Ruficoccus amylovorans: one gene and its partner. The protein of the gene in region 1 interacts with the protein of each later gene in a pairwise test. Links are inferred from orthologs where the notes say so. Each region holds a gene or a part of one and is shown on either strand. Other genes may lie near its edges. The genes, in order: priA and ssb.

Evidence for each region.
Region 2: the proteins of priA (region 1) and ssb interact in binary tests that used the Escherichia coli proteins (3 or more experiments, as listed by UniProt). The link is inferred for Ruficoccus amylovorans from one-to-one orthologs.

What each region holds. Positions count from the first base shown.
Region 1 is NZ_JACHVB010000020.1:398,914-414,927, forward strand. The notes cover bases 6,388-9,347. They hold priA (replication restart helicase PriA), read right to left. Parts: upstream 9,016-9,347; coding sequence 6,760-9,015; downstream 6,388-6,759. Other genes in these bases: H5P28_RS08225 (DUF7507 domain-containing protein), read right to left, coding at 9,199-9,347. In the rest of the region: H5P28_RS08185 (fumarate reductase/succinate dehydrogenase flavoprotein subunit), read right to left, coding at 1-1,063; H5P28_RS08190 (succinate dehydrogenase cytochrome b subunit), read right to left, coding at 1,066-1,890; H5P28_RS08195 (hypothetical protein), read right to left, coding at 2,421-2,891; hisS (histidine--tRNA ligase), read right to left, coding at 3,126-4,442; H5P28_RS08205 (hypothetical protein), read right to left, coding at 4,561-5,457; H5P28_RS08210 (heme-binding domain-containing protein), read left to right, coding at 5,650-6,072; H5P28_RS08215 (DUF167 domain-containing protein), read left to right, coding at 6,095-6,376; more of H5P28_RS08225, read right to left, coding at 9,348-10,851; H5P28_RS08230 (Fur family transcriptional regulator), read left to right, coding at 11,134-11,622; quinolinate synthase NadA, read left to right, coding at 11,701-12,687; H5P28_RS08240 (sialate O-acetylesterase), read right to left, coding at 12,783-14,336; H5P28_RS08245 (hypothetical protein), read right to left, coding at 14,355-14,552; H5P28_RS08250 (MFS transporter), read left to right, coding at 14,580-15,818; H5P28_RS08255 (hypothetical protein), read right to left, coding at 15,839-16,014.
Region 2 is NZ_JACHVB010000011.1:39,664-55,709, forward strand. Bases 12,977-15,968 are described here. They hold ssb (single-stranded DNA-binding protein), read left to right. Parts: upstream 12,977-14,242; coding sequence 14,243-14,695; downstream 14,696-15,968. Other genes in these bases: H5P28_RS01005 (50S ribosomal protein L25), read left to right, coding at 12,977-13,250; pth (aminoacyl-tRNA hydrolase), read left to right, coding at 13,284-13,874; H5P28_RS01015 (30S ribosomal protein S6), read left to right, coding at 13,871-14,176; H5P28_RS01025 (hypothetical protein), read left to right, coding at 14,848-15,480. In the rest of the region: H5P28_RS00955 (hypothetical protein), read right to left, coding at 1-280; H5P28_RS00960 (hydroxyacid dehydrogenase), read right to left, coding at 411-1,418; H5P28_RS00965 (MFS transporter), read right to left, coding at 1,435-2,823; H5P28_RS00970 (glycoside hydrolase family 2 TIM barrel-domain containing protein), read right to left, coding at 2,881-6,135; H5P28_RS00975 (DUF6250 domain-containing protein), read right to left, coding at 6,508-7,194; H5P28_RS00980 (hypothetical protein), read right to left, coding at 7,350-8,189; H5P28_RS00985 (prepilin-type N-terminal cleavage/methylation domain-containing protein), read right to left, coding at 8,253-8,978; H5P28_RS00990 (hypothetical protein), read right to left, coding at 8,990-10,288; H5P28_RS00995 (LacI family DNA-binding transcriptional regulator), read left to right, coding at 10,521-11,654; more of H5P28_RS01005, read left to right, coding at 12,624-12,976. UniProt on the Escherichia coli protein: Plays an important role in DNA replication, recombination and repair. Binds to ssDNA and to an array of partner proteins to recruit them to their sites of action during DNA metabolism. Acts as a sliding platform that migrates on DNA via reptation.

The DNA of each region.
Region 1 (16,014 bases):
TCCCGCGTCCGTCGTCGCAGGCTTCCTTGGCCGAGCGCGAGGAGATGTCGCGCGGGGCGAGGTTACCGAAACTCGGGTACTTGCGCTCGAGGTAGTAGTCGCGTTCCTCCTCGGGGATGGCGTTCGGGTCGAGCTGGCCGGTGCGTACCTTTTCGGCGGCATCCTTGCTCTTGGGCACCCAGATGCGGCCATCGTTGCGGAGCGACTCGGACATCAGGGTCAGCTTGCTCTGCTGGTCGCCGTGGACCGGGATGCAGGTCGGGTGGATCTGCGTGTAGCAGGGGTTGGCGAAACCGGCGCCACGCTTGTAGGCGCGGTAGGCGGCGGTGACGTTGCAACCCTGCGCGTTGGTCGAGAGGAAGAAAACGTTACCGTAACCGCCCGTGCACAGGACCACGCAATCGGCCGCCCAGCGGTCGATCTTGCCGTTGACCATGTTGCGGGTGATGATGCCCTTGGCGTGCCCGTCCACGAGCACGAGGTCGAGCATTTCGTGGCGGTTGTACATCTTGACCTGCCCCAGGCCGATCTGCTTGCTCAACTGCTGGTAAGCACCGAGCAGAAGCTGCTGGCCGGTCTGGCCGCGGGCATAGAAGGTACGCGAGACCTGCGCGCCCCCGAAGGAGCGGTTGTCCAGCATGCCGCCGTATTCGCGGGCAAAGGGAACGCCCTGCGCCACCATCTGGTCGATGATGTTGTTGCTGACTTCGGCCAGGCGATAGACGTTGGCTTCGCGGGCGCGGTAGTCGCCACCCTTGATCGTGTCGTAAAAGAGCCGGAAGACGCTGTCGCCGTCGTTCTGGTAGTTCTTGGCGGCGTTGATCCCGCCCTGGGCGGCGATAGAGTGCGCGCGGCGCGGGCTGTCCTGGTAGCAGAAGCAGGAAACCTGATAGCCCTGCTCACCCAGCGAGGCGGCGGCGGAAGCGCCCGCCAGGCCGGAACCGACCACGATGACGTGGTATTTACGACGGTTGGCCGGGTTGACCAGCTTCAGGTTATGCCCCTTGTGGTTGGTCCACTTTTCACTGAGCGGACCCTCGGGAGTTTTTGAATCGAGCTTCATGCTTAGCGTCCTTCGTTCAAAGTTACGAACTGCGTGTTGGCGGCCTGCGCGTCATTGACGGAGACCTCAACCGGGGCCTTGGCCCACTCGGCTTCCTTCTCGGCCAGGTAAGCCTTTCCGTGGCCGAAGAAGAGCACGGAGGCCGGGATCGAGGCGAAACCGATAAAAATGAACAGCCCGTAGGCCGAGGCGAGGCACTTGAGGCGACCGCGCCAGACTTCGTTGCGGAAGCCCAGGGACTGGAACATGCTCGTGACCCCGTGGGTCAGGTGCATGCACAGCAGGCCGACGGCGATGATGTAGAAGATGGAGACCACCGGACTGGAAAAGCCCTTGGCCATCATCGCGTAAACGTCAAAGTACTCCAGATGCACGTGGGAGACCTCGATCGGGGCCTGCCCGATGGTTTCGTTGTAGTGCTCGGGCACTACGCGGGCCGTGTACTGCAGGATGTGGAAGATGATAAAGGCCAGGATAATCAGCCCGCTCATCGGCATCGTACGCGCGGCGTAGTCGGTTTCACGGAAACCCTGCTTGGCGTAGTTTTGGGGGCGGGCTTCCCGGTTTTCCTTCACCAGCAGGACTGCCATGGCAATGTGGACGACCACACACGCGAGCAGGAAAAGCCGGATCAGCCACAGCGTGACCGGCGCTCCGGGCAGGTGATGCAGATGGTAGGCATAGGCGTTGATCATTTCCGGGGGACCGAAGAATTGCAGGTTGCCCAGCATGTGTCCGAGGACGAACAACACCAATATGATGCCTGATCCAGCCATCAGGTATTTTTTGACCAGTGAAGGGAGAATTACTTTCTTGGCAGCACTCATGGTTCTCGCGACGGCCATGGGCGCATCCCATAACCTTTGCTTATGCTGCAACTTGAACGACACATCCAGTGGATGCAACTGTACTCAAGCAATCAGGTTCGGTATAAGTTTATAATTTTCACAGGATTAGATACGTTAATCAAAACCCAGCATTAGAAACGCGAATGGGTCTCAATTCTATCTTCACCCGACTCCCGGCGAAGCAAATTCCCGTGCGGGGTGGACAGCGGTCAGCCGCAAAAAATCCTGAAAAAGACATGCCGTTCAGATGAACTCGATCCGCCCTCGTCCCCGATATATAATAAGCAAACGCGATAATCGCCCCGTCAAATGAAGCTTGAAAAATTCTAATATTACGCAGCAATTCGGAACACAACAAATGTCCGTTATTCCGGCTTCACCGACTTCGCATCCACGCGATCCAAAGAAGCGTCAAAAATCCGGCCGCAAAAAACGGCAACTACGCTTGTCAGCAAAAAACACGTCAGGATGGCTGAAAGTTCAAAACGAATGCCAGCTCACGGGCATTTTCAGCGACGTTTCATGGCTCTGGCACTCTCCCCCGAGAGGGTGGATGAATCTTCGAAGCTGGCCACCTTCCAGGCGGAGTTGACCTTCATCAGCGTGACGTAATGCCGGTCGCGGCGGTCCTCCTTCCCCCAGTACGTGTCCTCACCTTCGGGATCAACCCGCACATGGCACAAAACCACGAGCTGCACGGTTTTGCCATCCGGCGACTCTTTACGGCTGATGAACTCGTACCAGATCAGTCGGGGTGTCCCGCCCAGGTGCTGCATGCGCTCAGCATGCGTATCGAAAGCGCGCAAGGCCTCATCATTGACAATATCCCCCCGCGCCTGCGAACGGTCCCCTTCGATCAGTGCGGAGACGTAGCTCTTGTAAGCCAGCGCCGGTTGGCTGAAATGTGTCGTGACGTAGCCATAAAACAAGTAGCATGTCGCCCCAAGCAGGAGCAGGAGTATCAGGGTCTTGAGTTTCATTGGGGTATTCAGGCAGGCATCTCTAAAATAGCATTTTTTTGGGAAAAATGCCTATCGGGACTATTAGCGACAACTGCCGGTATTATCCGTTAGGCGTCGCGGGGGCAAACCACCTAAAATTAGTAGTCAAAAATCCGTACCCTTACAAGCCACAACATCCCCGATGTGTAGCCGCAGCAAGTCGCGCGGAGCTACGCACGACGGAAGCGGAAGGTGTGAAAACCGCCCCGTCTCTCAGCCCTGAAGCATGCGGCTGGCGGCTTCGTCCGCAGTAAGGAGGCTCTCCTCGCCGCTGACCAGGTCACGCAGCTTGAGCTTGCCTTCGGCAACTTCCACCTCGCCGTAAATCAGCGCGAAGCGGGCCCCGGACTGTCCGGCCGTTTTGAACTGCTTACCGAAGCCTTGCTGCTTGAGCGGGCGGTCGATCTTGAGTCCTTTCGCCCGGAGCGCGGCCACATCGCGAAGCGCAGCGCGGGCCTCGTTCTCACCGCCCGCCACGACCACGTAGCCGTCGAGTTCGGGTTTCGGGTCGGGCAGGAGCTTCTGGTCTTCGAGCAGGTCACGCAGGGTCACGTCGCCCATACCGAAACCCACTGCCGGCATGGCCTGGAAGCCGAGTTTTTCCACCAGGTGGTCGTAGCGTCCGCCGCCGGCCAGTGCCCTGCCCTTGCCCACCGTCTGGAAGGCTTCGAAGACAAAGCCGGTGTAGTAGGCCAGCCCGCGGACAATGCCCAGGTCCACCCGGATAAAGCCGCCCAGTCCCATCGCATGGAGATGACCGAGCAACTCGCGCCACTGATCCAGGCGGGAGGAAACCCGCTCGCCGGTGACGACGTTGTTCTCACGCCCGGCAAAAAAGCTCTCCACCGCTTCGAGCGAGGTGCACTCGACCAGCTTACTGGCATCGGCCAGCACGGCCTCGGCACCGGGGACGTGCTTTTCGCCCATCATCTTGAGCAGCGACTCGGGCGACTCCCGCTCCATCTTGTCGATGACGTTGAGCGCGCCCGTGGCGATGTCGCCCGTCAGCCCGTGCTGTTCCAGCAGCAGCAACCACAGGTCACGGTCGCTCAGGCGCAGGACAAATTCCTTCTCGCTCAGGCCAAAGGAGCACAACGCCGTGATGAGCAGGGCGATGATCTCGGCGTCAGCCGCAGGCGAGGATTCGCCCAAAATGTCGGCGTTGAACTGGTAGTGCGAGCGCAGACGGCCCTTCTGGGGTTTTTCGTAACGGAAATTCTCGGCGATCCCGAACCACTTGACAGGGCGCTTGATGCTTCCGGCCTTGGCGCCGACGAGGCGGGCCAGGGTCGGGGTCAGCTCGGGACGCAGGGTGACGGCGCGGCCGCCCTTGTCCTCGAAGTTGAAGAGCTGGCTGACAATCTCATCGCCGGACTTGGCCGTGATCAGTTCCAGCGGCTCCAGCAGCGGACCGTCGAACTCCTGAAAAGCGAAGCGCAGGGCCGACTGACGCCACTGGCCGAAGATGTAATTGCGGATGGCGCAATCCTCCGGATAAAACTCACGAAAACCGGGCAAGGTCTGAAACATAGCGCTTCAAAGCATGCCGCCACCGAGGGTTTGGCAACGGTAAAAATCGCCCAATCTCAAGCCAACCCACCAATGCCGTTCAGGCAACGTACGCCCTCTACTGTCCTCCTGCGCGCGATCACGCACCACGGACACGGCGGCGCAGCAGGACAACGCGCCCGAGGACGAGTACGCCCAGAATCAGGGCGACGAGCGAAGGCTCGGGCACCATTGGCAGGACAAACATGTCCATGTCGCCGACAAACCACCCGGTATAAGTCACATCGGGATTGGACGTGTGGGCGTCCCCGAGCAGCCAGCCGTTGAAAGAGTTGTCCCAGTACACATCGACGAGGAAGTTGCTCTCGACCCCGGAGTCGGAATCGGAGATCCAGATGCCCGTCAGTGTGTCGTCCACCATCTCGTAGCCCCAGACCGGAATGGCGTGAGCGTCGCCGGCATTGGTAAAGATACCCAGCGCGGCCAGATAATTCATCCCCACCAGGTCGTCCAGCCAGTCGGTGAATAGCGACGCCTCAACCGGCATCTCGTCATTGTAAAGATCCGTGTGGGAGAAAATCTCGTCCTTGTCCAGCCCCAGGTCGATCCAGTAGGCACCGCCGGTCGCGCCCGGTTTCAGTTCCGACGAATCCGCTAAATAGGTGTACGAGTCGGTGTACCACCACTGCATGCCGATGTAGCTCTCGCCGCCAGCATTCGTCCAGTTGTTGACAAAGGTCGCGAACACATCCGTCGAATACGCTATCTGCGTCACCATTCCGTTCGGCGTCCCGGCGGGGATCGTGCCACCGTTTTGCAGCCAGCGGTCCTGCCAGTTCTGGATCAGGTTACTGGCCGTGGCCGCCCAGCACAGATCGTCGTCGTTACCGTCAAAGAGCTTCTGCACCGCATAGCGGGTATCCCCGGCAAAGGTGCTGCTGACTAGATACGTCTCTGCCCGGAGCGCGGGAAGCGCCAACACCCCGATCAGGGCCACCAGAGCAAAACTTCTGACCTTTTTTGCACGCTCAGACATACACATGCGCGAAAATTGAGAAACTTATCCTGCAAAAGCAATGGCAATATCCGTCCCTTGATTTGCGCGTTTGTTTCATGCCACCCAAAGAGCAAACCAGCTTTTGAAACCCAATCTCAATCAACAACTTAATCTACTTCAAACGCAATCGAAATCTTGCCATTGACCTGCCGTGGTTGACAATATCTCTCCATGAAAAAAGCCCTCCGCATCATTATCTCCCTGCTCATTCTTGCCTTTATCGGCATCCAGTTTATCCCGGTCGCCCGGACAAATCCCCCCGTCCAGGTGGAGCCGACCTGGAACTCGCCGCGCACGAAGGAGCTTTTCACCCGCGCATGCGCCGACTGCCACAGCAACGAAACCGTCTGGCCGTGGTATTCGAAAGTTTACCCTGTCTCAGCCTGGATAGCCCACCATGTCGAAGAGGGACGCGAGCATTTCAACATCAATGAAAAGGGCTTCGGGCGCGGCTACGACGAGGCCGCCGAGGCCGTCGAAAAAGGCTGGATGCCCCTCGAAAGCTACCTGCCCATGCACCCCGAGGCCAAGCTGACCCCGGAGGAAAAAGAAGAGCTCGCCGCCGGACTCAAGGCCACCTTCGACCTGCATTAAGAGCCTGAATTTTAAAAGAGTCGTGTCCGCCTCGCCCGGCCCTGTCCGCCTGCCCGTCAAGGTGGTGCCTTCCTCCTCCCGTAACGCACCGGCGGGCTGGCTGGGCGAGTCGTTCAAGATAAAAGTCCAGGCTCTGCCCGAGCGCGGCAAGGCAAACAAGGCGGTAACCACCCTGCTGGCCCAGTGGCTCGGTGTATCCGAATCTTCAATACGCCTGGTCAGCGGCGACACCTCCCCGGCCAAGGTCTTTGAAATCACTGGGCTCACCCCAGAAACGATCCGCCAGCGCCTCGACCAGGCGTAAACGTGGCGGGCGATAAAATACGGTCACAAAGCGCACGAAGGAGACACGCAGCGCACGAAGGCCCGGATGCTAAAGAGATTTAACAGGAAGGCCGGGAAGAGCGGAAATGGCTTTTTTTATGCACTTCGCAGTCAATGCTAATTTGCCTACAAGAATAATAGGCCCTCAGATGAGGTGAGCGGACTTCGTTTGGGTTGGCGACAATCATCGCTGCCCATGCCACTGCCTTAGCGGTGGCATCAGTGATCCGATAGGATCACAGGTGCAGGACCGCGTCCTGCCGCTCCCCCTCTTCGCGTTTCTTCGCGTGACTTCGCGGGCAAGTTCTTACTCAAAGAAACTTCGTGCTCTTCGTGTCTCCTTCGTGCCCTTTGTGACCGCATTCAAACCAGGTCCACCGGGTCCACGTCGAGCACATCGACGACATCCTCGTCCATCGGGAAGTCTTTGCGCAGGGCGACGATGTCGGGCAGGATACGCGAGACGTTGCCGACAAAATACCAGAGGTGGAAGCGGTAGGTGTCCTTGATTTTTTCCAGCGGGGCGGCCACGGGGCCGCGGATTTCGACGTTGTGGCCGAGTTTTTCCAGCCGCTCCTCCAACTGCCGGGACCATTGCTCGGCGAAGAAGGCGACCTTTTCCGGGTTGCGCCCTCGAAACAAGTGCCGCACCAGGTGCCGGAACGGCGGGTAGTGAAACTCGCGGCGCTGCTCCAGTTCCTCCTGTAAAAAGCCCTCGAAATCAGCCCGCCGCGCGTACTGGATCGGCGGGCTGTGCGGCATAAAAGTCTGCACCACGACCTCCCCCGCCTTGTCGCCGCGTCCGGCGCGCCCGGCCACCTGCACGAGCAACTGAAAAGTCCGCTCGGCGGCCCGGAAGTCTGGCACATGCAGCGCAATGTCCGCATCGACCATGCCCACGAGCGTGACGTTGGGGAAGTCCAGTCCCTTGGCCAACATCTGCGTGCCCACGAGAATATCGAGCTTGCCGGTGCGGAAGTCGGAGAGGATTTTCCGAAACAGGTGCTTCTTGCTCATCGTGTCCGTGTCCAGTCGCATGATGCGGGCGCGGGGGACGATTTTCTGCACCGTCTCCTCGATCCGCTGCGTGCCGAAGCCGATGCCCCGGTACTTGGCCGAGCCGCACTTGGGGCAGCCCTTGGTCGGTCGCTCCTGATAGCCGCAGATGTGGCACTTCAGGCGATTGTCGGTGCGGTGGTAAGTCAGCGTCACGCTGCAATGCGGGCACTCCGCCACGTAGCTGCAATCCGGGCAAATCATGCGCGTAGAGTAGCCGCGGCGGTTGAGAAAGAGGATCGACTGCTCCTGCTTCTCGAAGCGCTCCAGCAGCTTGTCCGCGAGAATGCTGGAAATCGTGGCCGCTCCCTGCGGGCTGAGGCGTTCGCGCTTCATGTCCACGATGTGGACGCTGGGAAGCTGGCGGTCGTCCACGCGCTTGCTCAGGCGGTTGAGCCGGTAGCTCTTGGTCTCGACGTTGTAGAGCGACTCCAGGGCGGGCGTGGCCGAGCCCAGCAGACAGACTGCCCCGCACAGCATCGAACGATAAACAGCCACGTCGCGGCCGTGGTAGCGTGGCGACTCGGCCTGCTTGTAGGCGGGCTCGTGCTCCTCGTCCACGATGATGAGTTTCAAATTTTTCAACGGAGCGAAAATCGCCGAACGCGCTCCGACCACCACCCTCGCCTCCCCCCGGGCCATAGCCATCCAGCCGTCAGCCCTCTCGCCCGCGCTCAAGTGGCTGTGCCAGACGACAACACGCTCCCCGCGCTTGCTCAGACGCGAGCGCAGCCGCCCGACCGTCTGCGGGGTCAGGGCCACCTCGGGCACCAGAAAGATCACGCTCCCGCCCTCGTCCACCACCCGCTCCAGCGCGCGCAGGTAAATCTCCGTCTTGCCCGAGCCGGTGACGCCGTGGATCAGGTGCGGGCGGAACTCGTTCGCGTCGAGGCTCAGCTCAATGTCGGCCAGCGCCGCCGCCTGCTCCTCGGTCAAGGTGACTTCCTTTGTCGGCAGTGCCTCCTCCTCGCCAAGATCGTCCGTATAGACCTCCCTCGCATCCTCCTGCACCACCTCCTTGAGCAGGCCCTTTTTCACCAGTGCATCGCAGGAGGGAGAAGAAAGTTTCAGGCGGCTCATCAGCAGCGAACGCGGAACCGGCCCCTGCTGCTGCTCCAGAAAGCGCACGAGGTCGGCCTGGCGTGGAGCGCGGCGCACGAGCGCATCCATTTCCTCCGGCGTCGGCGTGTGGGCCAGCGCGAGCAGGCGGGTCGTTCTCGGGGCCATGATGGCCCGCACCGGCGCGGGCACAATCGTCTCCAGCACGCTTTCCAGGCTGGCCGCGTAGTAACGCGAGAGCCAGAGCGCGAGCTTGAGCAGGTCCGGCGAAACTACCGGCTCGTCGTAAAGCGCGTCGTGGACGAACTTGAGCCGGGCCGGGTCAATCTCTTCGCTCAGTCCCTCGCAAACCAGACCGAGACGAGAGCGGTTTAGCAGTGGGACGCGGACCAACGCGCCGGGAGCCGTGCAACCCTTAAGCCGGGCCGGGACCGCGTAGGCGAGCGGTTTTTCCGGGCCTCCGATGGGCAGGACTTCGATGATGTGGGCGGAGGCCTCGGGCATAGCACACCATGAATGGACGGCAGGCGGGTCTTCAACCCTATTCCTTGGCGGAACGCTTTCACCGGCGCGAATCTTCTCATTCCGGCTACGAGTCGCATTGAGGGTTATGCGAGAGGGTGATTTTTGAAAAAAAAGAGCCCGCACAGTTGTGCGGGCTCTCGGAAACTTGGGTGACGTTCGATCTTAGTAGATCGTGGTCGATTCCTGGTCGAGGATCGGGTCGTCGCGGAAGTTGGTCATGGTTTCCACCTTCGTGGTGACCGTTCCGGCGCTGACAGCCTGGACCGTGATCGAGCGGGTGACTTCCTTACCCGGGGCCAGGGAGACCTGCGGGAAGGTGACCGTCTGACCGGAGATGACACCGCCGGCGCTGACCGAGATGATCTTCAGCTGGCTCGGGATGCTAACCTTCTGGCTGGTGACGCTGAAGGTCTCATACGAGGACTGGTTCAGGGCGTTCAGCGTGTAGGTGGTTTCCTGGCCGACCTGGATCGGGTCGATCGAGTCACGGATGGAGCTGTGGATACCCGGGACAGCGCGCCACACGGTGACGGCCTGAGCGGATTCCTTGATCTCGCCGGTGCTGGCGGTCACGTTGTTGGTCGTGGTGATCGGACGGGTGGCATAGCCATTGACCGTGAAGCTCTTGGAAGCTCCGGGGGCCAGGGTGTCGATGGTCCACTCAATCACGTCAGCCGAGTCGTCGGTCTGCGGATTGGTGCTGCCCGGGCGCCAGTAGCCCCAGACATTGCGGGTCGGGTCCATCGAGGGGACGATCGTGCGGCCGCCATTGTCAATGTCCTTGACGGTGGCGCTCTTGGCGAGCTGACCTTCGATGACGAAGCTGTCGGTCGGCAGCGTGTCAACCACGAGGATGTTGTTCAGCGTGGTGTCGCCGTCGTTGGTGACGGTGATGGTGTACGGCACGTCAGAGAAGATGTAGCCGTTAGCCGGGCCGGTCTTGGTGACCTTGAGGCTGGACTGCTGGACGAGAACCGGAGCGGTGGCCACGACGGGTTCGCCCTGGGCGAAGGTCGAGGTCGCGGTGTTGACGAACTTGCCGGGCTTGGTAGCGGTGGCAACAACGGTCATGGTGGCGGTCTGACCCGGGTCGAGGCTGCCGACGTTCTTGGAAAGCGGGCTCTTGGCGGTCCAGCCTTCGGGCAGCTTGTCGGTGATCACGACATTGTCAGCGTAGGCATTACCGGTGTTCTTGGCGGTAATGGTCCAGCTGGCGTCCTTGCCGAGTTCAACCGCGGCGGGACCAACCTTGGCCAGCGTGATTTCCGGCTTGCCGACGAAAATCGGCAGGCAGACCATCGGGTCGGCGCGGACGACGCTGCACACTTCGAAGTTGCCGATCTTGGAGGGAACCACCGTGACGGTGATGTCCTTCTGATCGCCAGCCTTCATGGCTTCGAGATCCCAGGAGGGCATCCCGAACTGGTCCATGCTGGCCTTCGGGTCGGAGCTCTGGAACTTGATCTCAGCCGGGAGCATTTCGCTCACCACGACATTGGTGACGGGCTGCTTGGCCTTGACGTTGATCTTGTAGGTGAAAGGCGAACCGGCCATGGAACCGGACAGGTACTGTTTGCTGACAACGACGAGGTCATCTTCGTAGATGATCGACTTGTCGGCAGCCTTGGAGCTGTCGGCCTTGGTTTGGACAGCCTTGCCCTCGACTTGGGAATAGCCGTGGACATTACCTTCGGGACCGGCGGAAGCCTCAGGACCCGAAACGGTCTTGGTGGATTCGCAACCAGTAAGGAGAAGTGCGGCTGACAGTACCCCGGGAACCCAGAGGGACTTCAGCAGTGTGAGTGACAATTTCATCGCGATCTTGGTTTGATTTAGGATTAGGTTTAAAGAAGCCTGAGCGCTAGACATAGCACACGGCTACGTAATTAGCAATCAAGCCCTTGATAACTAGGACTGTCAACTCCCAAAATGATGATGCATAGTGGCCTGCAGCATCCAGGGAGCGACAAAACGGGGAATCAATCGGCCGGAACCCCACACGCTTAATTCCTGAACGTCAGAAAAAAAACATCGCACAGGCCAATTACCGTTTGACCCACCCCCGCGCCTGTGTCAATTTAGTCTCATTTAAAAAAGATGACCGTGCTAAACGAGCAAACCGTCGAAATCGAGAACCCCCGGGATACCTTTAAAAAGTTCCTGGTCAGCAAGGGCTTACGCGTCACCAATCAGCGTATGGCGATTTTTGATGCCGCCTTCGAGTTGAATGACCACTTCACGGCGGAGGATCTGCTCGACCGTTCCCGGCAGCTTGACGATTCGGTCTCGCGGGCCACGGTTTACCGTTCGTTGCCCATCTTGACCGAGAGCGGATTGATCCGTGAAATCGACGTGGGCCACGATAATAAATACTATCACTCCAACCGTCAGGCCCGTACTTTTCAGGCCCAGGTGATTTGTGAAGATTGTGGTAAAATTTTCGAAGTGGACGCGCCATTCATGGAATGGTACGGCAAAACCGTCTGTGACAAGCTCAACATGAAGCCCGAGTCACAGCGCCTTCAGGTCAACGCCCACTGCCTGTTTCGCGCCGAAACCGGCGTCTGCGAACGCGCCGCCAAGTAAGCAGGGCCCCCTGCCCGCTTGCCGATATTTATTCTCTCCCGGTATTGACTGCACACCGGCGCTGACAAATCTTTACCTATGAGCGCGACGCTTGACTTCCAACCGATGACCATGCCTTCGCTTGACGGGCCCGAGGAGCCCTTGAGCGCGATCCAGGAGGAAATCCTGGCGCTGAAGAAGGAACGCAACGCCGTCATCCTCGTCCACAACTACCAGGTGGACGCCATTCAGCGCGTGGGCGACTACGTGGGCGACTCCCTCGGCCTGGCCTACAACGCCGCCGAAACCGACGCCGACGTGATCGTCTTCTGCGGCGTGCACTTCATGGCCGAGACGGCCAAGATCGTCAACCCGTCCAAGACCGTGCTCCTGCCGGAAATGGACGCGGGCTGTTCGCTCTCGGACTCGTGCCCGGCGGAAAAACTCGCCGCCTACCGCGAGGCCAACCCCGACCTTTACGTCGTCGCGTACATCAACTGCTCCGCCGCCGTCAAGGCGCTCAGCGACGTTATCTGCACCTCGGGCAACGCCGTCAAAATCGTCGAGCAGGTGCCCGCCGACCGGGAAATCCTTTTCGTCCCCGACCAGAACCTCGGCCAATGGGTCGCCCGCCAGACGGGCCGCCAGATGCGCTTGTGGCCGGGCAGTTGCTACGCGCATGTACTCTTCACCGCCCGCGCGCTGGAGAAAGTCAAGGCGCAGTACCCGGGCGCGCCCGTGGTCGCCCACCCCGAGTGTGTCGAGGCGGTACGCGACATGGCCGACGAGGTTTGCAGTACCGAGAAAATGATCGGCTTTTGCAAGACCCACCCCTCGCGCGAAATCATCGTCGCCACCGAGACGGGCATGCTGAACCGCCTTCGCCGCGAGATCCCCGGCAAGGTCTTCATCGCCGGGCCGACCGAAACCTGCGCCTGCAACGACTGCCGCTACATGAAGATGAACACGGTGGAAAAACTTCGCAACTGCCTCCGCGACATGAAGCCCGAGATCACCATGGACGAAGCCATTCGCCAGAAGGCTTACGCCCCGATCAAGCGCATGCTCGACTGGTCCCGCACCTAATCCGGGTTGCACCCGGTGGCATTGAAGGGCTACGCCCCTACGCGGCCAGAAAGGCCGCTACCCCGAGCAGTGGTGCCGCAGCCCAGGGGCGATAATTACTCCTGTGCGACAACGAACGGGGCCAGCGGCAGGCCGTCGGTATTGAAGACGCTGGCCAAGGGTTTCGCCCACGGGGTGTAGAGGTAACGCACGCCGGTAAACTTGCCGCTGACTTCCGGGCGCACGATCACGGAATCTCCTGAAACCTCCGCGTGAGCGGGTTTCCACGTGCCATCGGCGGCGAGGACTTCAAAGCCTGTCGCGGCGGAAACCGGGCGCAGGTGCGAACCGTCGAGGTCGAAAGCCAGCACCGCCGTTTTTCCCTGAAAATCCACCTCCTCGATCAAGGGGCCGTAGGCGTTGATGTCGGTGCGGCCATAGACATCCTTCAACGCGATCCGCTCCATGCGCCGCCCCACAACGGTTTTGTTCTTCGGGTGAATGTCCTTCTCCTCGCCTTCGTCGATGAGGACGACCATCCCGATATGCTCACCGTTCTGAAAGACCGCTGTCTGCTTCTGGCGCACCTCTTCCCACTCCGACGAATCGTACGAAGGCAATTGCGCGAAAATAAACGGCAGGGACTCGTCCCCCCAGGCACGCCGCCATGCCCCGATCAGACCCTTCAACTGCGCGTCAAAGGTTGCCGATGAGGGGGCCTTGGCGTCATTTTCCCCCTGGTACCAGAGGAAGCCCCGGACGGTGTAGCCTGCGGCCGGGGCCACTTTCCCGTTGAACAGGTAAGCGGGCGTGCGGAAGGCATCCGGGCTGTCCGGCCAGGGCTTGTGCAGTTCGGAGATCGAGAACGGCCTCGGGGGAAGCGGTTTACCCGCGGCCTTGGCAGCGGCCACCTTTGCTTCGTAGTCGGCACGGGTGCGCTCCACCTGCTTCAGCGCGGCCTCATAGTCGTAGGCATCACGGCGCTTGAGAAAGTCTTCCCAGATAGCCCGAAAATCTTCCGACTCCGATACGGTCTGCTGATCGACCCAGGCCCGCATCGGCGTGCCGCCGTGCGCGCTCGAAATCATCCCCACCGGCGTATCGAGGTCCTTCATCAGCGCCTCGGCGAAATACACCGCGACAGAGTGAAAACGGTACTTTTCCAGATTTTCCGGCGTGCAGACCAGCCATTTGCTTTCGGGGTTGAAGTCCTCCTGCGGTTCAGCCGCCACCGTCGTGCGCGGTTGCCAGAAGTAGCGAATCAGCGGATAATCTCCCTCTGTCTTGATTCGTTGCCAGTCGGAGGTCGATGGGATACCCAACTCCATGTTCGACTGCCCGCCGGTCATCCAGACTTCGCCCACCAGGACATTGGCGATCTCAACCCCCGTCTCGCCATTTTCGTCAATACGCATGACCGCGGGAGCCTTGCTCGCGGTAAGCGGCCCCAACTCGACGCTCCACCGGCCCTCGTCATCGGCCACGGCGGACGCCTCGTCTTCCCCCAAGCGGACGCTTATCCCGGCTCCGGCAGTTGCACGGCCCCAGATTTTAACAGGTTCGCCGGCCTGGAGCACCATGTTGTCCGAAAAAATACGCGGCAGCTTGAGCACCGCGTGCGCACTGGCACCGCAAACACAAATCAGGAGCAGGCTAATCAGTTTCTTCATGTTTCTTGTCGCTGAATATCAAAAGCCGGGTTCTGCGCGGCACCGTTCGGCCATGTTGCCATTCCAATGCAGCGTAATAACACTAAGCCGCCCCAACTCATGCTTTAAAAGCAAAAAATCAAAATAACAGAGCCGGGCAATCATCTCTCCTGCCGCCCCCCCGCGAGCCACTTTCTTGCATTCCGCATTGCCGGGCGGATACAGGTGTGCCAGCATGACCGGTTGATTCAACCCTGATCCGCCATGCCTGCCGAGCCCATTCCCGCCCCCCTGCCCATTGACGGGGCGGACCGGGAAGCGGCCAGGCAGACGTATTTCTACGACCGCTGGCGGGGCTTTTTCTACGGGCTGCTGGAGCCGGGCTGGGTGACGTTTTCGCTCATCATCGCGATCCGGCATTTCGACATGCCCGACTACCTCAAGGCGCTGCTGCCGGCGGCGGCCTTTATCGGGCTGTTTTTCAACATACTCACGGTTTCGGCCTGCGGGCGTACGCAGAAAAACGCTTCACGCCTGATCTCGTACATCATGCTGACCTGCGCGGCCTGCATCACCGGGGCGATGCTCTCACCCTCGCTGGCGCTGTTTCTGGGCTTCTTCATCGCGGCCAATATCATGTATGTGCAAAACCCCCCGCTGCTGATCCAGATCTACTCGGCCAACTACCGACCCGGCGAGCGCGGCGGCAAAGTCTCCACCGTGTTGATCCTGCTTTCGCTGGGCGGGATCACTGCGGGTTGGCTCGGAGGCAAGGCACTCGACCACGACATTACGATTTATCCGTTCATTCTGGCGGGGATGGCGGCGGCATGCGTAATCAGCGCGGCCATCGTGCGCCGTATCCCTTCCCAGCAGCTCGACCCAAAGTCCAACGCCAACCCGATCAAAAGCCTGTCCGTCATATGGCAGGACAAGCTCTTCGGCTGGCTGCTGCTGTGCTGGATGCTGATGGGCGCGACCAACCTGATGACGATCCCGGTGCGCATCGAGTACATGGCCGATCCCAAGTACGGCATCAACGCAAGCAACTTCGAGATCTCGCTCATCACGTTCATCGTCCCGATGACCTCCCGCATGCTCAGCACCAAGGTCTGGGGCTTCCTCTTCGACCGGATGAACTTCATCTCCTGGCGTATCCTGATCAACTGCTGCTTCATGGCCTCGTTCCTGATCTACTACAACAGCCATTCGCTGTTTTTCCTCGGGCTGGGCATGGCCTTTATCGGGATGGCCATGGGCGGGGGCAACATCGCCTGGACCCTCTGGGTAACGAAGCTCGCCCCAACCAACAAGGTCTCCACCTACATGAGTGCCCACACCGCCCTGACCGGCGTTCGCGGCACGGCGGCTCCCTTCATCGGCTACTGGGTGCTGGCGCATTTTACCGCGCCCGGCATCGGCCTGCTCTGCGCCGGGCTCATGGTGCTGGCCAGCTTCATGTTCGCCGCCGCCTGGAAATCGCCCCGTATGCGCGGAAATTGAGCCGGGCAAAAAAGCGAGCCTCATTCATGAGGCTGGCCATCCGCAGCGGCGTGCATCTGCCGACACGGGCCCTGCCGGCGCTTCGCAACCCAGGCATTGACCGTCTTGTAAAACACGACTGGCAGGACAAACGGAAGCAGGTGGGCAATCAACCGCCAGATCCCGATGTCCTCCGCTTTTAGAGGACGCTCTTTAA
Region 2 (16,046 bases), on another replicon or contig:
GCAACAACCCCTTGATGTGATCACGAAGCTCCGGCGTGACCTTGGTGTGCTTACGCCGTTGGGGCAGGGCTGCTGTCTCACGCTGAAGACGAACGCCATACTTCTCGATCAACGCCTCCACCAGTGCCTTGGGCGTATCAAACCCGCTCTGCTTGACGAGAGTGGCAAGCTTGGCCTGCGCCGCCTTCCGTTTTCTCTTTTGCTCCAACAGCTGCTGCTTCTGCTTTTGCAGTTTCTTCTTCTCCTCTTCGAGGCGTTTCAATTCGTTGTCAATGTTCATAGAAATAGAATGTATTCGTATAGGTGCTATGATAATCGCGTTATTTCATTAACACATTATATTACTAAACAAGCTATCGACTAAGGAACTACTTTATAGATCAACATAGAAAAGCGGGGTTAAATGCCGCTTAAGCCATGACCATAGCCTTGTCTCTCAATATCTGAAACCTCAGCGGTTCTCCCGACAGATAACGCTCCAACTCATCAACCATCGTCCGCCCCAACCGATGGCACTCCATCCCTTTGCTACCCGCAATGTGGGGTGTGAGCCAGACATTCGGAAGCGTATAAAGTGGCGACTCGGGAGGCGGCGGCTCCGGCCAGGTCACATCAAGCATAGCGTAGAGGTCGGGACGCTTATACAGGGCCGCAATTAGTCCTGGCTGATCGACAACCGCCCCGCGCGCAGTATTGATAAAAGTAGCCCCATGCGACATGGACATGAAAAGCTCATGGGTGAGCATACCTTCCGTCTCCTTGATCCAAGGGGTATGGCAACTAACCACATCTGAACGCTGAAACACTTCCTCCAAGGAGCACATATCAACACCAAGCGCTTTCGCCTCGGCAGACTCCACAAACGGGTCGTAAGCAATAACCTGTACATCATATTGGCTCAGTCTTTCGGCTATCATGCGTCCGACGGCACCTAGCGAAATCAACCCGATAACAGACTTATACATACCCGGAAGAACTAAACTATTACTTGCCGCAAAGCGTCTCGACGTCCGGGTTTCGGATGCGAGCCTCCATGCATGCTTCGTCGCTAGAACAATCTGAGCCACGGTAAATTCACACACCGGAATCGCATTGGCACGGTAAGCACTGCTGACTGTGATATCTCGGTCCCAGAGTAAGTCCGTTGCGAAGCCGCGGATTGACCCAGCGCCGTAGAATATAGCTTTTAGTTGGGGAAACGTCCCAAGGAACACTTCATCGACCAGCGGCATGTCCCACCCCGAAAAGATGACCTCAACCTGCTGACATATGCCAGGGTATTTCAACCAGTTCTCCATTGTCATCACGGGTTCCAAAACCTCTGCCAGTGAGGAAATATCGCGACGTTCCTCCGGCCCATAAATAAGATCGTAGGCATAGGGCCGAAGCAGGTAAACGGCTTTAGGTTTTTTATTCATGATAAAAGGGTGTGGATTATTCCGGGGCGGAGTAACTGCCGGTGCCGCCCAATTCCGTGAATCGGCGATAGACATAAAATGCGACCAGTAGCGCGGATGCCGACAGGATCAATCCGGCTGTAAATGTATACCGGTAGACATTCCCTGAGAGATCGATGATCGTTCCGACCAGAGGCCCGATTCCCACCACACTCATCGAGGTAAAAATACCGGCAGCCGAAGCAAACTGGGCAAATTTCTCATGGGGGTACAGTCTCTGGCCAAGGGACGCTGAACTTGTAAAGAAGCAGCCGGAAAGCACTCCATGCGCGACCCATGCGACCAGGAAAGACTGTTGAGTATCGGCTAGCAACGAACCCCACAACGTGGCCAGCATATACCCGAACAGTGAAACCATGGCCACACGCAACGGGTGAAAAACATCAACCAGCCAACCGATAAAGAAAGTGATCGACAGGGAAATCCCGTACGTCAACGCCAGAGCCTTGCCGTAAAGATCCATACTGATATCTAGACTTCGCGCATAAGGAAGGGCGAAAATGTTGACCGGGTAAAAGGAAATCGTGGCCAGTGTCATCATCACAAAGATGGACAGGTAGTAGGGATTGGTGAAACACTGGCGGCAGTACAACCTGACTTCGCTCCAGAAGTTCCCAATAATCCCACAGGTGCTTTTTTCTCGGGACGGCGGAGGAGGATATTCTCCCTCTTTGACCCTGAAACAGACCAGCATGAAAGAAGTCCCGTAGAAAACACCAACGACGATCAGGATCAGAGTAAAGTGCGAAGGAGCCTTGCCCATGATCCAGTAGTTGAAAATCATCCCGTCGATCAGGCTGATGGCACGGAACATGCCGTAGAAACGCCCCAACAACTCCTTCGGGACGACATCGTTGATCAACCCGCCAAAAACCGCCTGCCCGGCGATGGTCGCAAACTCAAAGAAAGCCCAGAAAACGCTGAAACAGGCAACCGCGACCACCCACTCTTCCTGGTCCGGGAAATGTCCATGTACCCAAGATGCGATCAAAGGAGTCACCCCGATCCCTATCATCCCCAAGGCTGCCATCGGGGTGGTTATCAACAGGAAGGGAATGCGCCGTCCCCAGCGACCACGATGCCGGTCGGACTTCACACTTATAATTGGCCCAAGAATTAATCCGATGGCGGCGGGAAAGGAACTAACGATCAGGCCGAATACTAGATTCGGAACCTCAAGGCTACTCAAGTACCACTGCGACAATGGCCCGACAGACCGATCCCGCATTGACCACGAAAAGTCTCCCAACAACAACCAGAAGAAAAGTATAGCTAATCCGCCCGAGGTATAAACAAGGGTCCCGACAGACCAAGTTCTCGTAGTCGTGCTTTGTTGAGGAGTCGATTTATTGTAAGGCGCGAGCATTATGTAAGTTGTTCGTCAAAAAAGTCGGCGTGGAATATACAGCTAGGTCAGATTGGCTCATCCGGCGCCCGCGCCGGCAGACAGTTCAAATTCAAAGCTATAGGTCCCCGGAATCTTGCTCCGGTATGCTTCATGCACGGGCGACCCCCAACTGGTATCTCCTCCCACTCCCATCATCCAGCCATCCACGTGAACCGTCAGCGCATCTTCCTTATTCAAAAATGCATCATGCGTGGCGTTTTCCATATTCTCATCCGTACAGGTCCAAACGCTCACGCCCAGTAAGGGTAATGCAGCGGCCTTCAGATGGAGAAGTCGATCTTCCCCTTGCTCAGGGTACAACTCCAGCCAGCGAATACCGGTGCGATGCCCATTCTCCTGAGGGCGCACGTACGGCGTCTGCCAATTCGCCACAGACAACTCATGGATGCCGACCCGAGCCCCGCTGAGGCGATCGCAGTAGTTTTCCTGTGGCCCCCGCCCATACCACTTCGCGTGGCTAAAGCGCGAAACCAGAGGCAGCACCAGCCCAAAACGTGGAAGCTCTGGCGTTCCTTCACCCAGGCGAAGCTCACCGAAAATCCTCAAGATACCGTCATGAGAAAGTGAATACACGAGAGCGATCGATGCGCCAGCCAGAGCAGGGTCCTCAAACAAAAACCTCACCCTGACAGATTCTGCGCCGGCAGCCTCTCCACGCTCGAACGCATGTACCGTCATCCGATTCGCCGCCATCTTCCAAGCCCCCATTATTTCAGGCACCTCCCACCCGATATCGCTGTCGGTGGGCACACGCCAAAAACACGGTCTGATGGGTCCACGCAGATATTCCTTCCCCTGAAGCTTGATCGACGACATTTGGCCTGTCGCGGCATCAACGAGCACTTCAGCCCCCGCCGCGCAAAGCAGAACATCTTGCTTCACCGGTTCCCATGTGTCGAAACGCAGGAGAGCAGGTGCCCATCGTCCATCGCCACAGTACGATGGGAGATGGAGGGGGATTTGCTCCCATGCGACACAATGACCGGCAGAAGCCCACGATGCCCCCTCGCGCAAGCGAAAGACCATCGTCAAAAAATATTCGGCCATTGGATCGTCAATGACTCCTGGCGAAATATCGAGGGTAGCCCATACACTTTCCCCGGGCAGGGCCTCCAGACCAACAAGCCCTCCGTCAGCGACCGCGTATCCATTTTTCTCAATCACCCACTCCCCGGAGAAGGTCGAAAGAGGAAGAAAGCTGTAATGATTGCGTATCTGTACCCGCCCCTGCTGAAGATCGTCTGAACTTGAACGGAAGCTGATCGACTGAAGGACTTTTTTTGCCTCCCAATAATGCGGACGCGGATGCCGCTCGGCGCTTACCAGTCCTTTACAGCAAAAACGTCCGTCGTTCGGCTGATCACCAAAATCTCCGCCGTAGGCATGAAAAAGCCTGCCCGCCTCATCCTTCTTGAGCAGCGTCTGATCGGCCCATTCCCATATGAAGCCTCCCCACAACTCGGGATGCGCATAGAAAATATCCCAGTAATCTTTAAAATTTCCCAGCGCATTGCCATGGGCGTGCGCGTACTCATTGGCAATAAAAGGCTTCCCCGAGGGATAGATGCCATGCTGCTCCGGACTACCAAGTTCGCCGTGCTCACCTTTTCGCACAGCTTTACCCGCCAAATGATCAAGCAGCCACTCTGTCGTCGGGTAGGTTTGACTGTCGATGTCTCCCGCGAGATTCATATCCGCATACTGGATAAGCCGCCGCTCAGGATCGAGCCGGTGCGCCTCCTCACGCATTCGAAGAAACACCTTCCCGTAACCGGCCTCATTACCCAGCGACCACATCACGACGCAAGGCTGGCCACGGTCCCGCACGACCATCCGGCGCAATCGCTCAACCGTCATCGGCTCCCACAGCAGATCATCTCCCGGCAGTACACATTTATGATAACTCAGCCCGTGGCTTTCGACATTGGCCTCGTCCATCACCAGCAGACCGTGCCGATTGCACAGCCCGTACCAACGCGGGTCGTTTGGATAATGCGATCCGCGCACGAAATTGAAGTTGGCCTGCTTGATCAGGTGGATGTCCCGCTCCATGTCCGCCGCTGAGACCACATAGCCCGCTTCCGGGTTAGACTCGTGACGGTTGACGCCCTTGACTTTGATCGGGCGCCCGTTAATCGCAAGTTGCTGTCCAAGGACTTCAATACGGCGGAATCCCACATCCATTCGCCTTGCCTCGATCACAATTCCCGATTCTTCATCTACCAGTTCAACCAGCGCGGAATACAAGTAAGGGATCTCATGGGACCAGAGCTTGGGATTTTGCAGCGTGACTTTTTTGCTAACGCCTTCATCGGCCTTAATCTTTTCGGCAATCACTGGAGCACCCCACGGCTCATTACCTTCCTCGTCGTGCAGGCATACGCGGATGAGCAAGGCAGCCATACTCTGGCCTAACCGCCTCAGGTTAAAATGCAGGGCAATGGACGCCTCCTCATAATCATCGGCCAATGCAACTTCGAGATGAAAGTCCCAAACCGTAACCGCTGGCGTACGGTATAAAAAGACATCGCGGAATATACCGCTGAGCCTCCACATGTCCTGATCCTCCAGATACGATCCCGCGCAATAGCTGTATACTTCAACCGCTAATAGGTTTGAGCCGACATCAGGCGTGAGTAGGTATTCAGTAATATCGAATTCCGCCGGCGAGCGTGAATCCTGACTGTAGCCAACGAGGTGTCCGTTCACCCACACGTACATGGCAGCGCTCACTCCAGCAAAATGCAGCAGTACGCGCTCACCACTACCCTCAATCCAATCGTCAGGCACTTCAAACCACCGACGATAGGAGCCGACGGGATTTCGCTGCGTGTACGCAGTATAATGAGGAGGAGGCTCGCTCATGACCCGAGGCGGGTCCGGCTGAAATGGATAGCAATGATTCGAATAGATGGGCACGCCATAGCCATGCATCTGCCAACACGCAGGTACTCTCAGACGCTGCCACGATTGAGCGTCAAAGTCTGGCCGGTAAAAATGCGCCGGTCTGGACGAAGGTTCTGGTGACCAGCAGAAAGACCAGGCGTCCTCGCTGTTGAGCGACTTCAGCCAAGGGGAGTGGTCATAAGTGCTCGCCCAACCCGATTCCGTATCGGGAGTTGGCCACGAGGTGTTTCGGGGAGGCAGTTTTTTGATCCCGGTTACCAGAGGATTCTCAATCTCAGGGAGCCCCTTAAGCGAGTCATTGACCGCAGGGTGAGTCCTTGCAGAGCTTTCTGAAATACTCGAATCCCGAAGTAATGCTTTCATTGGAGAGCAACTCCGGTTGATGCATCAAAATCCTGAAATAGAAAACTCGACCAGCCCTTTCCGTAATCGAATTCCTGCCGCAAGCATTCCACCTTTTGGCTGCATTGGGGGGTATTGGACGATGCAACGAGTATGCAAAGGCACGCTAACACGCCAAATAAACATTCAGAATGACTTTTCATGCTCACACGATTAATCTTAATGGAGGTTATAACGCTACTTCGCCGGAATTTAGGGGCACTGTCGATAGACGTTAAATCGTACATACGAATCCAAATTGATTACAGCGCTACCCTCCGTCAGAATCCTGAGATCCAATCGCAACTTTGCCTAACCATACCATACAATAAATATGGTATGATCATTAGCTATTTAATTGCGATCATGAGCCAAAATACGGAAATTTCTTATTTTTAGGTGGCTGTTAAAAGTGCGAATCCCAAACCATCCGGATTTCAAGAAATCAGGATCATAGAAATCAAAAATCACGTCCCCATCTCTAATATAACGGACTTTTCCATCTATAGCTTCCAGGCGAATATGATAAACCTTTTCAGACATCAGAAGATACTCATCGGATCCCAAATCATGCTCTGGCAAAAGGGGTTTTTCACCATTTCCCGAGTAGCGGCGAAAACGGGTTGTTGTATTATCATTCCCACCGTACCCAACGTAGTACGTTTGCAATATATTATATGTTTTAAAATCGCCTGTCCTGCCATGATTTTCAAAGAATAAATCGTTGGGATGACGTGGGTCACTGGCCATCCAGAAACAATTTAAATCTGACAATCGGTCATAATCACCTCCGGCGTCAATTACCTCAGCATCGTATGTAATAACAACCGGGGCGTTCAATCGGTATCGAAACCATACAGTACATCCTTCTTTATCTTTGATTTCTAAGCAGCCATCTCCTGATATGATGTCTCCGTCCCCCGCTTGCTCGATGACCCAATTATTCAATCCTCCTTCGAAGCTATCGCCCCATTTGCATTCTCCGAAACTCACAACACACGTACTCATGGCAATAAAAACCAAACTAAATAAACGTAGCATATTTAAAATGCATTAAAATTCACAACGGAATCACCACCAACACCAACGAATAACATCATCCCAACCTCAAGGTCGAGATATTCCTATTAGCACCATTTGGTTGCGCACAAACAGCACGCAACCAAACGGCGTTATTACCCTAAAACCAGTATCTCTTACGACTTGCGTTTCACCCGTACTGCTAGAGTCAAAATCAATGCAACACTGAGAAAAATAGCCATTGCACCTGCGGGTTCGGGGATCGGTGAAACCGAAACATCGCTTAGAATAAACACCGAATCATTTGCAAACGCTTGCTGATTAAATCCAAGTAAGAACGTATCGAAATCGTAGGTAACAGGATCGATATCGGTTCCAGAAAAACTGACGCCTGCATATGCAATTGTATACGACAACCCGTTGGATGTCCTTGTCAAAGTAAGGGAAAAATCATACGTGGAGCTTGTTGAAATTGTACCACTGGGGTAATTCACAGAATCAATGGTAGTCGCCCCAAAAAGAAGACCAGAGTAGCCGGAATCTGAACTACGCTCTTGAAAATTAATGCTCATATCGCTCACAGCTCCAATAGGCCCTTGGGTTACAAAGCCAGAATAGTTTTTAAACAAGTTACCCGTAGACGGCCCCCATGTGGTAGCGTCCGAGGTCAATTGCTTGCCGCCGGAATTATAAAGGCCTGAGTAGAGGGTATTGCCCCATCCTCCGCCAGGGAAAGAAACACTTGGGGTCGTAAGTGAAAAGCTCAAGGTAACACTATCGCCTGTATTCTGGAGTGAGACTTCAGGAAAGTAAGCTACAACTCCTGAATATACTGTCTGGCGAGTCGGAAAATTTATCTCCAAGCTTCCAGACGATTCGCTAACTGAGCTGTCGCTTGTATCGCTCCCGGAGACCCAATACCAGCCGCCATCTAGAATCGTTGCTCCATTGGCTGCTGTTGCAATGACAACGGATAAAACGATAACGTTCACTAATTTAATATTCATAATGCTCATAGTCTTAGGGTTTTTGTTGTTTTATATATTTTCTACCACAAATAGTTTATCAAAAAAATACACTCAATATGATGAGTAATAATTTTCATTTAATACCTCACCAGGCCTAAAAGAATCCACATGGCCATCAATAAAGACAGCATTACATGATCCATTGTGACGGTATCTAAAATATCCATAATTTGAACTATCATCGACATCCGGATCTGCTTTGGGAGATAATATACCTTTAGGGTCTGGCGGAGGCGGATTTCTTTTCCACCTAAATGCATAAGAAGAGCTACCTGACCACTGCGGAACCTGTCCGCTGTCGGCAAAGAAAATGACATTCTGTGGACTTGTTATCGCATTTAAAAGAGGAGGCGAAGAATCCTCAGGACCAGCCACCAAGGTATTGTTTATACAGTATGTAAACCTCAAATAGTATGTCGGTTTTTTTACATCCAGCGTCCGCTCCGGACATATAAACACCTCGCACTCTTTGGTAGATCCTTGGCTTTTATTAAAGCCGACGTATGGCATCAGTAGCCAATTCCACCCCATGGACTGGTTGTCTCCACTGCGATAAGGAAACATTTTTCCACCGTTGTCCTGCACATAAAGCAGCCCTGCGGCACCAAGTTGGCGAAGATTGCTGCTACATCCAGCCATGCGAGCATTTGATATAATCCCCGATATTGCTGGAATGGCAATTGCCGTAAGGACAACAATCACTGCGACCGCAACAATGAATTCCGTCAGAGTAAAACCCCGCTTGCCCGTCGCAAAGTGTCTTTTGGCGGTTTTCATTATTTTCAAACTCAATTTTGACTGAATTGTTCTTCCCTCTGAGCAACAACCTTGAGGGGAGGAGGAGACATCCCCGCTAACTTATAAAGAGATTCCCGCACTCCCCGTGCGGCATGAACCGCATTCATGCCTCCCTGGCCAGGAAAATTCGAGGTACGCCAAAACAGGTCATTTGGACTAATCCGATAACCACTCAATCGCCTGTGGAATGCACCGTCGGAACTACGATATTTCTCCAACTCTCGGGAGGCTACATTGATAACAGTTACAATCTCTTCGTCACTTAGCGGCTCACCCGTCTCCTTTACCAAGGCGGACAGCATCTCGGTTGCGTTAAAAATAAATAGTATCTGATCAGTCTCCAAGTCTCCATTGAACCACCCTAAGGCAGAAGCTCTTAACTCTTTGGCTCGTGGAATGGGTTGCTTTAGCTTATTACAAAAGGCTATAAGCTTAAACGATCCGGAAATACGCACATTGTATGAACCGACACCAATCAAACCTGTAAGCGGATCCTGACGATCACGGACGTTTTCCAACGCCAGTTCTATTAGTGCGTCCCTAGTGGATGGCTCCAGGGTTTGGATTAAGCTTGCTTGCGAACTCAACGCATCCAGAGCCTTCCACGAGTTGTCCCAAGGTAGCTCATTCAACCATAGTTGAAAGGCCTCCCTGCTTTCGAGGAAACCTGGGATATTGGCTTGTTTGCTAGTTTTTCTGTTGGACGATTGCGAGGCTTCCTTGGCATCATCTGAGCCATTGGAATTCAACTGATCGACCGAGTTATTCGCCTGCGGTTCCCCTTCGGTGTTCCTGCTTTTGTCACCAGGCAGAGGATAGAGCGGCTCCGCCTTAAGTATGCGTAGCGCATGTAGAGAAAACATGAGCGCACGCCCCATAACACGGGGATTGTCTTTCATCTGAGGGTAAAATGGGTCCGAAAAGTACCCAGTCTCCGGATCTTGCCGCACTTGAAAGAACTGAATGATTTTGGCCCTCTGCTCCTCAGTCAATACGGAGAGCTGGCCGCAATTATCTAGGAAAAATACAGCCTGAAAGGTAGACTGGATGTCTGGCTCATAGGGCTGATCTTCGGTGCCGTCTTTAAGGCTCTCAGCCTGATAGAATCCACCTGTTTCCTCGTCATAAAGATGCAGTATCCAAGGAACCGTGTCCGCGTAAATTGCATCCAACCGGGCCATCGATCCCTTGACAGATTCGGACGCGGAAGATGCTAACGCCTTACCAGCGAGTAAACAGGCTATTACAATCAGGCTGGGAGATATTAAGCGTTTGATATGTTTTCTCATTGGAGTGGGGTCGGTTGATGTATTACCGCACGGCCCTGTTGACTGCGCATACAAGCAGTTGCAGGTCGTAGAATATCATGTATTTGCCCAAAAGGCCGGCTAGGTATATGTTCAAGCAATGGGGTTATTGGTGATTACTACGCCATTAAGCCTAGTTCTTCGCAAATTGTCGAGTGACTCAGAATCGTACATACGATTTTAATGCTTGCCTAGATCTTGGGTGTTATGGCTTATGAAGGAATCAGCCATGTGTGCCTCCAAAAAAAACGTAGGTCTCAAGGACATTGCCGAAGCTACTGGCTATTCACGCATTACGGTCTCCTGCGCTCTGCGCTCCTCGCCCAAGGTCAAAGCCAGTACCGCCGCTATCATCAGAAAAAAAGCGTCCGAATTGGGTTATGTCCCCGATCCGCGTGTTTCCGCAGTGATGGCAAGCGTACGCGCAGCAAAAAAGCGCTATCAGGAGCCCCTTGCTTGGCTCAACGCCTCCCCCGAACGGTGGTATTGGCGGGACTACAAATGGTTGACCCCCTACATGGAAGGGGCTCAAAAAGAGTGTGCAGCGTTGGGATACCGGCTGGACGATTTCTGGCTGTATGAGCCTGGCATGACAGAAAAGCGGATGTCGCAGATACTGATCAATCGTGGCATTCGCGGAGTCATTATTACGCCCGCGCCCACTATCCTGGGTGTCTCCCACCTGGCCTTCGATTGGGAACGCTTATGCGGCATCACCTTTGAGAGCGCACTTCATTCCCCTCGCCTTCACCGTGTCGCACCCTCTTATCACTACAACCTAATGCTTGCCCTAAAAGTATTACGCCTAAATGGCTATAGGCGTATTGGCTTGTTCATGCATAATCTTGAGAACCGCCGTTCCCAAAACACCTATTTGGCAGCACTGCATTACTTTCAAAAAGACCTCCCCAAGCATGAGCAGGTACGGCCTTTAACCTTCAAAAGTATCTGGGGGCTTCCCAATGAAATTCAATTTTCCAAATGGGCTGCCGAGGAAAGTCAGAAACCAGATCAGGGAAATTTACGCGCAAAGCCATTGGGTATGCTCAGGGACTGGATAGCAAAGGAGCATCCAGACGCCATTGTCGTGCAGAACCAGAGTATAATAGAGTGGTTAATTGAACTCGGATTATGCGTACCCAATGATATTGGTGTCGCCCACCTGGCCTTGGATGACGACTGTGCGGACTGGGCCGGAATCTGGCAGAACAAGCGGCACATTGGTGCCCAGGCAGTCCGCGAATTAATCACCATGCTTCAAACGAATCAAATCGGACCGCCTGAGATCTTCCACGAAACTTTGATCCGTGGTAATTGGCGCTATGGAAAAACAATAAAATCGAGATAGCTTGTCACGGGGGACTCTGTAGAATAGTTGATTTCAAGCGCCTTTGGATAACGACAAAAAATGGCTTCCGAAACAGGCAGGCTCGGGGCGAGGCTGACGCCTTGTTAACTTATTTTGGGTCTCTGGCTGAGAAACGGAGAAAAACGGCCATTTTGGGGACTGTGGGCGAAAAGTGCTTAACAGGCCGGGTTCTCCGATGGCGGGGAGAGGGAGGGCGTGGCCATGCGGGCGGGTTTCGTAACCCTTTGCTGACAGCGGGATATAAAAAATCCCGAGCCAAACGTGGTCTCGGGTCTCTGGAGTCAATCGGAAGCGGGGAGAGTTTCCGAAAGGAAAACTTGGCTGCCCGGGCTGGGATCGAACCAGCGACCAAGTGATTAACAGTCACCTGCTCTACCGCTGAGCTACCGGGCAACTCTTGTATTGCGGAAGCGGCAAAAGAAACGGGAGGCACAAGGGCTTGGCAAGCATGAATTTTTCATTTTTCAAAAAAACAGCGCTCCCAGAGCCTTATAGTCACGAATACCGAGAGATTCATCCCTCGGAAATAGAGCGCCTAAAGGGCGAATTGAAAGCAGTTAAGGATTCACGAAGTAAATCTCTCAACATCGGGAGCCCGCCAACCATACGTAGGATACTACAGATGGAATAAGACCACTACCAGTCTCAACCGGGCATTATGCACAAGGGTAGAAGCAATCGAAATCGGTGGTGAAACATCACCCTCAAACCTTCTCTCGCCATCCCCTTCCAGCGTAGTCCAGCCATCCAGGCCAGTATAAGGCCCAAGAGCTAACAGCAGCCAAAAACTTAAACGCCACAATTGACGCGAGAATTCTCCAGGCAAGCACTGCACGCGAACACAGCCCTCGCTTCGGTGAAAAAGTTTGCCTTGCTTTTCGGCGTCGAGCCCTTACCTTTTCCCGTTTTTCCACATCGCCGGCTCGGCCGGTCAACAGAAAAACGATTATGTCAGAACACATCCTATCCGTATCCACACGCGAGGGCCAAGGCCGGGGCTTTGCCCGCCGCCTGCGCGCACAGGGCAGCATCCCTGCAGTCATCTACGGAAAAAGCGGCTCCAACAAACTAGCCGTAACCGAGAAAGACTTTTTGCTGCTCATGCGCGAGATCGGTGGCTCCGCTACCATCGTGACCCTTGAGAACGACAAGGGTGGCAAGACCACCACCCTCATCCAGGCCGTGCAGCGCAATCCGCGCACCGACCGTTTCGAACACATCGACTTCCTCGAAGTCAGCGCCAACCAGACCATCACCGCCCACATCCCGGTGCACACGCACGGTGAAGCCAAGGGCGTCAAGACGGGCGGCGGCTCACTTGAGATCTCCCTCCACGAAGTGGAAGTCTCCTGCCTGCCCAAGGACCTGCCCGAGCAGATCGACCTGGACGTCTCCGGCCTCGACATCGGCAACACCATCCACGTGGCGGGACTCCCCGAGATCAAGGGCGTGACCTACCAGGGCGACCCTGAAACCGTTGTGGTCATTTGCAATGCCCCGATGGCCGAGGAGGCAACCGACTCCGCCGAAGGCGAAGAAACCGCCGAAGGCGAAAAACCCGGGGAAGAGGCTTAAGCCTCCCTCCCCTCTTCACGTTCTTTTACAGTCATGTCTATCGCCGTTATCGTCGGCCTGGGAAACCCCGGACCGGAGTATAGCGGTACCCGCCACAATATAGGCTTCGCGGTGGTTGACGCCCTCGCGACCGAACAGGGAGCGGCCTGGAAAAACGAAAAAAGATTCCAGGCCGAAACCGCCAAGGTCTCCCTCGCCGGCCAGTCTGTGGTGCTGATGAAGCCGTTGACCTATGTCAACGACAGTGGTCGCGCCCTCGGGGCGTGGCTGCGCTTCCACCGGCAACCGGCTTCCGCAGCTATTGTCGCCTATGACGAGATCAATCTCGAACTTGGGCGGCTCAAGCTCAGCCTCAACGGCAGCGCCGGCGGGCACAACGGCATCTCCAGCCTGCTGCGAGATGCCGGGGCGGGATTCCTCCGGTACCGCATCGGTATCGGCGGCAAGAGCCACCCGGCGATGGACTTAAAAGACTGGGTCCTGGGCAGATTCACCGAGGCGGAAAACGCCCTCATAACTGCCCGGATGCCCGACTACCTGAAAGGCCTGCATCTGCTCCTGTCACGGGGCGTCGAAACGGCCATGAATCAACTTAACACCCGATCCCATTCCGAACCAGCATGAGCGACACAGCAACCCAGAGCCAGTACCTGGCCACCGTCATCCTCGACACCCGCAACTACACCGACGCGGTTGAAACCCTGATCGAAAAGATCAAGGACGGCTTCACCGCCATCGGCTTTGAAGTCGGCAAGGTCGAAAACCTCGGCCAGAAGGACTTCGTCCGCACTACTGACCGCCACTTTCAGGGCGGCATCTTCGTGCAGTACGCGCTGACCGGCCCGGCCGCGGCTTCGACCCAGATCCAGGAGAAGTTCCGCCTCGACAAGCAGGTCAACCGCATCCTCGTCCAGTCCAAGGACTGAGCGGAAATCGCTCCGGCAATTTGAATGACAGTTGACCCGCCGCTGGCGGGTCTTCAGGCTCCTTTCATGGCCTCATACAACAAAGTTATTCTTCTCGGTAATCTGACTCGCGACCCTGAAGTGCGCGTCACACCCGGCGGTATGTCCATCTGTAAATTTGGACTGGCCGTGAACCGCAACTTCACCACCAAGGACGGCGAGAAGCGCGAAGAGACCACTTTCGTGGACATCGACGCCTTTGGCCGCCAGGCTGAGGTCATTGCCAAATACCTCGGCAAGGGCCGCTCGATCTTCGTGGAAGGCCGCCTGCGCCTCGACCAGTGGGACGACAAAGGCTCCGGCGAAAAGCGCAGCAAACTCGGCGTGGTGCTGGAGAATTTCCAGTTTGTCGGCGGTCGTGACGACGCCGGGGCCGGTGGTGGCAATGGCGGTGGCTATGAGCAAAGTTCCCCCCCTCCCCGCACGACTGGACGCCAATCCACCCCAGAACCTGATGTGGACGAAGACGTCCCCTTCTGAGCCGAACAATCAACAACTTTTTCACAAACGGATTCGCAGCTGCGAATCCGTTTTTTTTGAGCGACACAGAATTTGGTCCAAATTTAGCCCTGTTTTTTACGAAAAAGAGCGACTTTTTCCCGAATTAGGGGTTTAAATGAGTCCATCCGACAATGATCCGGCTCCATCTCTCCCGTGGCTTACTCATGGTCCGCCAGGCCTTGCTGGCGGGCGTATGCTTGTGTGCCGCCGGAATCGCTACTGCTGATGAGGCGCTCGTTGAACACTCCCCCTTCCTGCCCCCCGGCTGGGGAGAAAAAAAAGTAACGCCGCCGGCCGCTATCACCACTGCCCCCAGCTTTATCAGCCGCCAACTGGAGTTCAAAGGGCTGATCGAGATGGACGGCGTGACGCGCTTCAGCATTTTCGACAAGAAAAACAACGTCGGGCACTGGGTTACAGTCGATGAGTCGATCAACGATTTTGAAGTTGTTCGCTACGACCCTCAAAAGCAGAGCATCCTGATTCGCTCCGGCGGCCAGACGGAGGAAATCGCCCTCGCCACCGCGGACGACAGCCCCATGCAGATCAGCGGGGCACCCGTCTCCTCTGTCCGGGCAACCGTCAGTTCGCGCCCGGTCGTCACCCTTCCGACAACGGGGAACAACAGCTCCGAGCGTAGTCCGGGCCCCAAAATACCACGTCGCCGCATTGTCCGCCCCGACGATGCTTCAAGTGCTGCCCAAGCGAACGACAAGCTCACCGACACCCCGGCAAGCCCCCTTCCCTCTCCCCCGTCCTCCTAGGTTTTTTCTATAAGGATTGAGTCTGTACGCCCCAACCAACGCTGCAGGCAGATTGCGGGTTCAGCCGGCCCTGCCCTTTCGCTGCTAAGGCATCGCGTCAAGGGTTGGCTGCTCTTTCCGCGGCGCACCTCTAGACCGGCAAGGCTCCCCTCTGCCTGCCCACTTGACCTCTGCCATTCTCAAAATCGTCAACAGGCCGAATGCCTTCTGATCAGGCATTAGACAACACCCATCTGTAGCGACTTTCCTGCATTTTTACGCATTCATGACTTGAATTCCGTAAGCAAACTGGCAATATCCCCGTTTTTCCGGTCGTTTAGCTCAGTTGGTTAGAGCGCTACATTCACATTGTAGAAGTCACTGGTTCGAGTCCAGTAACGACCACCATTTTGGGGTGTTTCATTCAGACCGGAAAATGCTGCAATTATGCGGCCTACAACCTGATTATAAATGGTTTCCGCAATCTTTACTTCCAATCCATCCGTGTTACGTTGTGACAGCAAAGGACCCGAAAAGTCAGGCTCGGGAGCGGTTTCGGGAGTGAACGACTCGCTCCCGAAAAGGTC